Regions from separate parts of the Pelagibacterium flavum genome, predicted to be linked through region 1. Evidence: predicted binding sites of a transcription regulator. Region 1 holds the regulator's gene; the other holds the start of a gene.

Region 1 (4,379 bases):
GTGCTCTTGTGCGCGAAACCGCCCTCCTTGCCGCCATGTTTGCTGTCGGAATGGTTCTTCTGCCCGTTCATGCCGCGCTTTTCGGTACGCCAATGCTCGAAGCGCCGCGCTACGGAACCTACACGGCGCGCATCGAAGCGGTCACTTATGACGATGGCAGCCAGCAACGCTGGATACTCTCCGATATTGCGGGCACCCCTGATTGGACGGTGCCCGAAATCCGCATGGCTCGCGTCACGGTACCGGGGTCATATACTGTCTCGCCCGGCGACACCCTCACCGCTCGCATCCGCTTCTATCCGGTTCCGCCGCCTGCCGTTCCCGGCGGCTACGACTCGCAGTTCATAAGTCATTTCGACGGCATTGGCGCCTACGGGACTGCGTTCGGCGACATCGAAATAGAACAAGGCGGAGAGGGTGGGCTCGCACGCATCGTCAAGGATGTCCGTGCCACGATCACCGCACGCATCGTCGCTCAATTGGGTGAAAGGATCGGCGGTATCGCCGCGGCGCTCGTGACCGGCGATCAGAGCCGGATCACCGAGGAGGACCGCGAACTGATGGCCTCGGCCGGCATTGCCCATGTCATCGCCATTTCCGGTCTGCACTTGACGCTGGTCGCTGGCACCATGTTTGCCTGCGTACGCTTCCTGCTCTCGCTGAGCCATGGCCTGGCCCAGCGCTTTCCCATCAAAAAGATCGCCGCTGGCGCCGGCATCGCCACAGCACTGGCTTATATGGTGATTTCGGGCATGGTCATTCCAGCGGTGCGCTCCACCATCATGCTGGCACTGATCTTTGCGGCCATAATTGCCGGCCGGCAGGCGCTGACCATGCGCAATGTCGCCATTGCCGGGCTCGCCATCATTGTGTTCGAGCCGACCAGCGTATTCCGGGCCTCTTTCCAGCTCTCTTTCGCCGCCGTCATTGCTCTGATCTCAGCTTTTGAACTGGCCCGTCGGCATCGGGAAGATCGGGAACACCCCCAGCGGGGCAGGGCGCTGGCCCTCATGCTCGACATCGCGACCACCAGTGTCATCGCCGGGCTGGCGACCCTGGTGTTCAGCGCATACCACTTTCAGCAGACCGCGCCTTTCGGTGTCCTGGGCAATCTCATGGTCATGCCGATCGTGACCTTTGTGATGATGCCCGCCGCGCTGCTCGGAACCCTGTTGCTCCCGATCGGCCTCGAAGCCCTGCCATATGCTGCGCTCGGCTGGAGTATCGAGGCAATGCTCTGGTGCGCTGGCTTCGTGCGCGATTTAAGCGGCGGCTTCGATCCCAGCCCCATCCTGTCGCCGCTCGCGCTCGGCGTGGCCCTGCTCGCCCTGGCCTGGCTGGCCTATTTCCGAACCCGCATGCGCGTCATTGGCCCGATTGCCGCCGTTCCGCTGATCGCCTTTTTCTGCCTTGAGCAGGCGCCCGACATCTTCATTGCCGATCAAAGTCAGGCACTGGCCGTCCGCAGCGGAGACCGCGTCGCCTTGATCGCCGGCCGCAACAACACCTTCGCCACAACAATCTGGTCGGAACGCTATATCACTGTGATCGAAGACGCTCATCCTGCCGCGGGATGCGATAGCCGTGGCTGCATACTGACAACCGAGGATGGCTACACAATCGCCCTGGTCAAATCCCGCGACGCCTTTGATGAAGATTGCCGCATCGCCGACATCGTCGTCACGCGTCTGACCGCGCCACCCCAATGCGCCGTGGCCGCTACACTGGTCATCAATGCGTCCGATCTTGCACGCCACGGCGCCCATATGATCGATTGGAATGGTCCCGATCTGCCACCCACGATCCGCACCGCCATCGACGGTCCCAGCCGCCGCTGGCGCATCCAGACTCAGTAGCGCCGCAGCAACCCCACGAGCCGCCCCTGAACCTTGACGCGGTCGGGGCCGAAAATGCGGGTCTCGTAAGCTGGGTTTGCCGCTTCGAGCGCCACCGCATTGCCCTTTTTGCGCAAACGCTTGAGGGTCGCTTCCTCGTCGTCCACCAGTGCCACCACGATCTCGCCATTGCCCGCCGCATCCTGCTTGCGGATCAAAACCGTATCGCCGTCGAAGATCCCGGCATCGATCATCGAATCCCCGCGCACTTCCAGCGCAAAATGCTCGCCGGAACCCAGCATTTCGGGCGGAACCGCGATGGAATGAGAATGGGTCTGGATCGCCTCGATCGGCACGCCCGCAGCAATGCGCCCCATCACCGGAATGGCAACAGATCCGCCATTGTCCTGCTTGGGTGCCATGGTCTTTGCCGGAACCTTGCCCAGCGTGCCCTCGATGACCGAAGGCTCGAACCGCGCCTTGCGTCCGCCGAGCGAAGGGTTCATTGAGTCCGGCAGCTTCACGACTTCGAGCGCCCGGGCCCGGTTCGGCAGCCTACGGATGAACCCGCGCTCCTCCAGCGCCGTGATCAGCCGGTGAATGCCCGATTTCGATTTCAGATCCAGCGCTTCCTTCATCTCGTCAAAAGAAGGCGGAATGCCGCTCTCTTTCATCCGCTCATGGATGAACATCAGAAGTTCGTGCTGTTTGCGCGTCAACATTGGCGGATCCCTCGGCGGCGTCGAATCGGAACAAATATTGAACTTTTATACATGTTCCGTAAATGTTCCGCAAGCTCCCACTGTAGAAAGCGGGAGGCAAGCCATATGCCGATTGATGAGTTGGGGCCGTTATTAGTCGCTTAATCGCACTGCATATTCGTTTGCGAGCATGTCCAATATGCGCTGGCGCGCCGTCGGATCAATCGTTGTTCCCTCGATGAACAACGCCTCGGCCGCGCGTCCCGTAACCTGTTCATAAGCCCCCAGAACGGCCCCGACATTGGCGCGATATTCGGGATCTTCAAATACATCACGCCATGCCTGCCGCCAGGTTTCGACAATCTCGGGCGGCGTGTTCTGGGGCAAGATCACCATTTTCTGCGCGGCAAATCCAGCAATATTGAACGCGCGATAAGCCTCGTAGTCCGCTCCCGAAGGGGGCGCCCCGTACAGCATTTCATAAACTTCCTCCACAATGGGAAGATCTGGAAATGTCGGGTCGCGTTGCATCTCACCATTCTCGTCAAGGACTCCCCAACTCATCAGCGGCACGGCCTCGCCGGCCTCGACCATGGGCAAGACATTGCGCAAGTAGGATGCGGTCGTTTGGTAATCGATGCTCACCTCGCCCCGTTCCATGGCGATCAGGCCATCGCCACGGCCCGTGTAGCCGAATACATAGCTGACATCGAGGCCAAGCAGCCGGAAGGCCAGCATGGGTACCAGGTCAAGCGACGTCGGCCCCTGACTGGCAAACACCAGGGTTTGATCCCGGAGCCTTTCGATTGTCGCCGGTCCGTCGACTCCTGTTTGAGGCGATACGTAGATCACGCCTCCGGTCGGGGCGACCATGGCAACTTCCCAGTCCTTGTAGTCGTACCGCACGCGCAGATCACCCAGCAGGTAAGGAAACTGCGTCGAGCCCGAAGTCCCCAGAACAGTCAGCCCATCCGGGCGGGCCTGGCTGGCGAAGGTGTTGGGGCCGCGCGTCCCGCCACCACCGGGTTCGTTGACGATTTCGATTTCCGGATTGCCGGGCAGGTGCCGCGACAGAAATGGCGCATTGAACCGCGCCCATGTGTCAGACCCTCCGCCTTGGCTGAAGGGAACGATCCATTCTATAGTTTTTCCCGCAAAACTGACCTGTCCAAGGGCTGGCGCTGCTGCCATCGCCAGCAGCCCGAGCCCGGCGCCAACGCTTCGTGCCCAACGCAGCAGTCCGTGCATGATCCTCCTCCAACGACTGGGCTGAACCGGTGACCCTCCCAGCGCGACCGGCCCGGCCAATGTCTAACCGCAGTTCCCTGCCGAGGCCACCCCTCACGGAAATTTGCTTGCCAGCCAAGCCCCTCCGGGGTCACATTGCCAGGAGCAGAATGGGGCATTCGCAATACGAGACCCCAAAGGAGACGATCACAGGACCCGGGGGAGGGACAAGCGCTTGCGCATCGTTCTGATCGAAGACAACACAATGCTGGCGCGTGCCGTCATTCAATCCCTGCAGGACGAGGGGCACGCCGTTGATTGGTTGGCAAATGGCGATGACGGTTCGCAGTTTCTGTCCACCGAGGGCGCCGATCTGGCCATTGTCGATATAAACCTGCCCAAACGCAGCGGCCTGGACGTCATTCGCATCCTCGGCACCGAGCGCAACGACATACCCGTGCTTGTCCTCACGGCCCGCGACAGTCTCCAGGACCGTATCGTGGGTCTCGATGCCGGCGCCGACGATTACATGACCAAGCCATTCGAAATGGCCGAACTCAACGCGCGCGTCCGCGCCCTTGGGCGCCGCAGGGGGCAGCGGGTCCACAATATCGAG
Region 2 (4,379 bases), 1.6 Mb from region 1:
TAGGGCGCCATTTCGGCGAACACCACGAGCCCGGTCAGAACCGGATCGCCGGTTATGCTCAGGACCAGCCAGGGAATGGCGATCACCGATAGCCGGGTGCCCGAAATCGAAAAGGTCTGCGCGACGACCAGCGCGAAAAAATCACCCCGTCCGCTCATTTGTCCTCTCCCTTGCCGAAGGGCCGATAGGGGAAGCCATGCAGATGCACCGTGAAGGGCCGCCAGCCCTCGGGCAATTCCTCACCCGGCGCGGGCGCCTCGGCCTTGTGCTGCATCAAAAGCGCGTGGATCTCGCTCACCAACGCCTGCGCCGCCTCGGCAGACATCGCGATGGTGTAATCGGAAAAGGTCTGCGCCTTCTTCCAGTCCTGGGGCAGATCGGCAAACCCTTCATGGGCCCGCTGCATCGCCGCCGCGTGGTGGCTGACCACCGATTGCATCATCGCCATGCTGGCGTCGTAGGCTTCGCCGGGCTCGGCCTCGGCGGGTTCGATCATCGTGGCTTCGTGCCGCGCCTTCCACCACCGGTCGCGCCTGTTGCCACGCGCCTCATCGGCTTCGATGAACCCGTGCTCGGCCAGCTGCCGCAGATGATAGCTCGTCGCCCCCGAATTGAGCCCCAGCCGTTCAGCCAGCGTCGTAGCGGTCTGGGGACCCTCCATGCGCAATATGCCGAGCATCTTGAGCCGGTCGGGATGGGTCAGCGCCTTGAGCGCTTTTGGATCGGGTACGATTCTGGAAATTTCACGCATTGCAAAGCCTCGATGGCGTCATTTGCCATCAGGCTACAATCGCAAAGATTATTTTGCAAACATTTATTTGCAATCAGTCGCAAAGCGCGTCCAGAATGAAGTCGGCCCGCGCGGAAACACCGGTCTTGGGAAGAACGACAACATCATAACCAAGCGCCGGATAAGCCCCCTCCAACCGCTCATACTCGGCAACCGCCTCCGCAAACCCATGCTGGCGTTCGGAATCGGTCACATAAATCTCGCGCCAGGGCGGGGTCAGAAAAACCGTCCGATGATAGCGATTCGCTTCTATTAGAGCGCGATCCAAGCCGTCCGGGCCCGCCGCATCAAGCGCCGCGGCGGCATCGACCAGCCCCCTGTCGAAAAACACCCAACTCTGCTGGTCCTCGACCCGCGCCCGATCCTCCAGCGCCAGCGCCATGGCCTTTCGCGCAAACGCAGCCATGTCGATCCACGGTAAAGCAAGCCCGGCACCGGCCATCTCTTGGGCAACAATCCGGCGTCCGGGCTCCTCGACCGTCGCAAAGCCGCGCGCGCCTAGTTCGGTCAGCAGGGTAGACTTGCCCCCACCCGAACAGCCCGAAATCACCACAAATTTCTCGCTCATATCCTCCCCACCGCAACACCCTCCGCGTCCCATTTCGGGACGGTCAAAGTCTTTTTCGTCAAAATGAAAGAATTTTTGCCCCGGCAACCGGGTCATCGCGTCTTTACGCTCCCCTTCCGGATAAAAAAATTGGCTTAACGCCTCGTCAGCACTTGCCTCGATTCCAGCTCTGTTAACCGACTGGTAACCGGAATGAACGGTTTTGACGCCTTTTTCGCGACCACGATCGCGATTGGCACCGCTTTAGTGCCCATGGCCCAACCCCACCACCATATGCTGTAGGGAACAAATCGGGATTCAGTCCCGCTCCCCGATTCGGTTCGCGTTTGTTCCGTTTTCGTTCAAATTGTTAAATTTGCCCGCCGTCCGGCCATTGCCTTTCCCGCTTTGATACACCACCTTGCGGGGCAAAAGACTTTACCCTTGCCCTTTCCCAGAGCCGATGAACGCAATTGTATCCCAGGCCGTAAAGGCCGTGCTCGGCCCAACCAATACGGGCAAAACCCACTATGCCATCGAGCGCATGCTGGCCTATCGCTCGGGCGTTATCGGCCTGCCGCTGCGCCTTTTGGCGCGCGAGGTCTATAACCGGGTCGTCGAACGGGCCGGGGAATCATCGGTCGCGCTGGTCACTGGTGAAGAGCGCATCGTGCCCAAGGCCGCCCGTTACTGGGTCGCCACGGTCGAGGCCATGCCCACCGACATGATGGCCGATTTTGTGGCCATAGACGAAATTCAGACCGCCACCGATTTCGATCGCGGTCACGTCTTTACCGACCGCCTGCTGCATGCACGCGGTCGCGCCGAAACCCTGCTCTTGGGCGCCCAGACCATGGAGCCGGTCATCCGACGCCTTTTGCCCCACGCCGACATCACCTTCCGCCCACGCTTTTCCCAGCTGAGCTGGGCCGGTTCGCGAAAGATCTCGCGCCTGCCGCGCCGCTCGGCCATCGTCGCCTTTTCCGCCTCGGAAGTTTACGCGATTGCCGAACTGTTGCGCCGCGAGCGTGGCGGAGCGGCCGTTGTCATGGGCTCGCTCTCCCCGCGCACCCGCAACGCCCAGGTCGATTTGTTCCAGAACGGCGATGTCGAATTTCTCGTCGCTACTGACGCCATCGGCATGGGGCTCAATCTCGACGTCACCCATGTCGCCTTTGCCTCCGATTCCAAATATGACGGCCGGCAGTTCCGCCCCCTGACTCCTGCCGAAATCGGCCAGATCGCCGGGCGCGCCGGACGCCACATGCGCGACGGAACGTTTGGTGTGACCGGCGGCACCGATTCCTTTGACGAGGAAACCATTGCCGCCCTCGAAGCCCATGATTTCGCGCCCGTCAAACAGCTTCAGTGGCGCAATCGCGATCTTGATTTTTCGTCCCTTTCGGCGCTGCACAACAGCCTGGAGGTCACGCCCGAGCACCCGGCCCTCACCCGCGTCCCCGTCGCCACCGACCAGCGGGCCCTCGAATTTCTCCTCCGCCGCGAAGAAGGACAACTGGCCAATTCGCGTGAACGGGTCGAGATGGCCTGGGCTTGCTGCCAGATCCCCGATTTCCGCGACATTTCTCCCGCCGCCCATGGGGAAATCGTCACCCGCGTATTTTCCGGCCTTGCATTAGCTGGACGGATAGACGCTGATTGGATTGCCGAGCAGGTCAGGTTCTGCGACAATACGGTTGGCGACATCGATACGCTGTCCAACCGAATCCGCCAGATTCGGACCTGGACCTTCATTTCTAACCGCAGGAACTGGCTGGAAGACCCCACTCACTGGCAGAAAACGACCCGAGCGATCGAGGACGCTTTGTCCGACGCCCTGCACGAAAGGCTTATCCAGCGTTTCGTCGACCGGCGGACCAGTGTGCTGATGCGTCATCTTAGAGACAAGCAGATGGTATCACCAGAAATCACCGAAAAAGGCGAACTTGCGATCGAAGGCCATGTCATCGGCACGATCGAAGGGTTCCGATTCACGCTCTCGCGCATCGACGGCGAAGCCGATTCCAAAAACCTGCGCACCGCGGCCACCTCCGTCGTCGCTCCGGAAATCGCCCGGCGCGCGGACCGCCTGGCTGGCGCTCCCAATGAGGAGTTCGTGCTGGCGACCGATGGCGTGATCCGCTGGCGCGGTGAATTGGTTGCCGAACTGGCCGAAGGCGCAACGCTTTTTGCCCCCCGCGTCATCATCCTGGCCGATGAAAGTCTTTCGAGCCCTGATCTCGAAAAGGTCGAGGATCGGCTTTCGCTCTGGCTGCGCCACCACATCAACACCCAGCTTGAACAGGTCATTGCCCTGCTCGAACCGGCCGAACTCGAAGGCGCCGCCCGCGGCATTGCTTTCCGGCTGGCCGAAAATCTGGGCATCATTGCGCGCCCCGAAATCGCTGAAGAGGTCAAAGGTCTCGATCAGGACACCCGCGCCAAGCTGCGCAAGCTCGGCGTGAAATTTGGTGCCCACCATATCTATCTGCCCCTGACCCTCAAGCCCGCCCCGCGTGAGCTGGCTCTGATCCTTTGGGGGCTCAAACATGGCGGCGTGCGCCAGCCGGGCATTTCCGAATTGCCCCACATTATCCTCTCGGGCCGCACCTCCTTCCCCATCGATCCCACTTTCGACCGCCGCCTATACGAGGTCGCGGGCTTCAAGGTCGCCGGCGAGCGCATCGTGCGCGTCGATATCCTCGAGCGCCTCGCCGACATCATTCGCCCGCTCGTCGCCTATGACGCCAACCGCCCCGTCGATACGCCGCCGCCCGAAGGCGCCGCCGAGGCCAACGGCTTCCGGGTCACCGTCGAAATGACCTCGCTTTTGGGCTGTGCTGGCGAGGACTTTGCCTCGATTCTGAAATCCTTGGGCTACCGCCTTCGCCGCACCCCCAAGGCGCCGGCCGAAACAACGCCCGCTGAGGCGCCAGAAACGCCTTCTGCTGATGTCGCTCACGCCGAAGCCGCACCTGCCACACCCCTGGCCGAAGCGGCGCTCGAAGGGGCTCCCGTCGAGGCGGTGACCGAAGCCGTCAC

The links. Region 1 encodes LexA, which represses DNA repair genes until DNA is damaged. Its sites were predicted from a motif close to TGTTCNNNNTGTGTTCNG; they were not measured.
Region 2: a site for LexA is predicted at 1,686-1,703, ahead of OF122_RS03175 (helicase-related protein). Genes of this name have one in related genera too.

The regions. Positions count from the first base shown of each region.
Region 1 is NZ_CP107716.1:2,201,970-2,206,348, reverse strand. It holds gene OF122_RS10995 (ComEC/Rec2 family competence protein) at 1-1,856, shown strand, start outside; gene lexA (transcriptional repressor LexA) at 1,850-2,557, opposite strand; gene OF122_RS10985 (Bug family tripartite tricarboxylate transporter substrate binding protein) at 2,690-3,784, opposite strand; gene OF122_RS10980 (response regulator transcription factor) at 3,999-4,379, shown strand, end outside.
Region 2 is NZ_CP107716.1:616,715-621,093, reverse strand. It holds gene OF122_RS03190 (MFS transporter) at 1-158, opposite strand, end outside; gene OF122_RS03185 (ArsR/SmtB family transcription factor) at 155-751, opposite strand; gene OF122_RS03180 (AAA family ATPase) at 825-1,358, opposite strand; gene OF122_RS03175 (helicase-related protein) at 1,801-4,379, shown strand, end outside.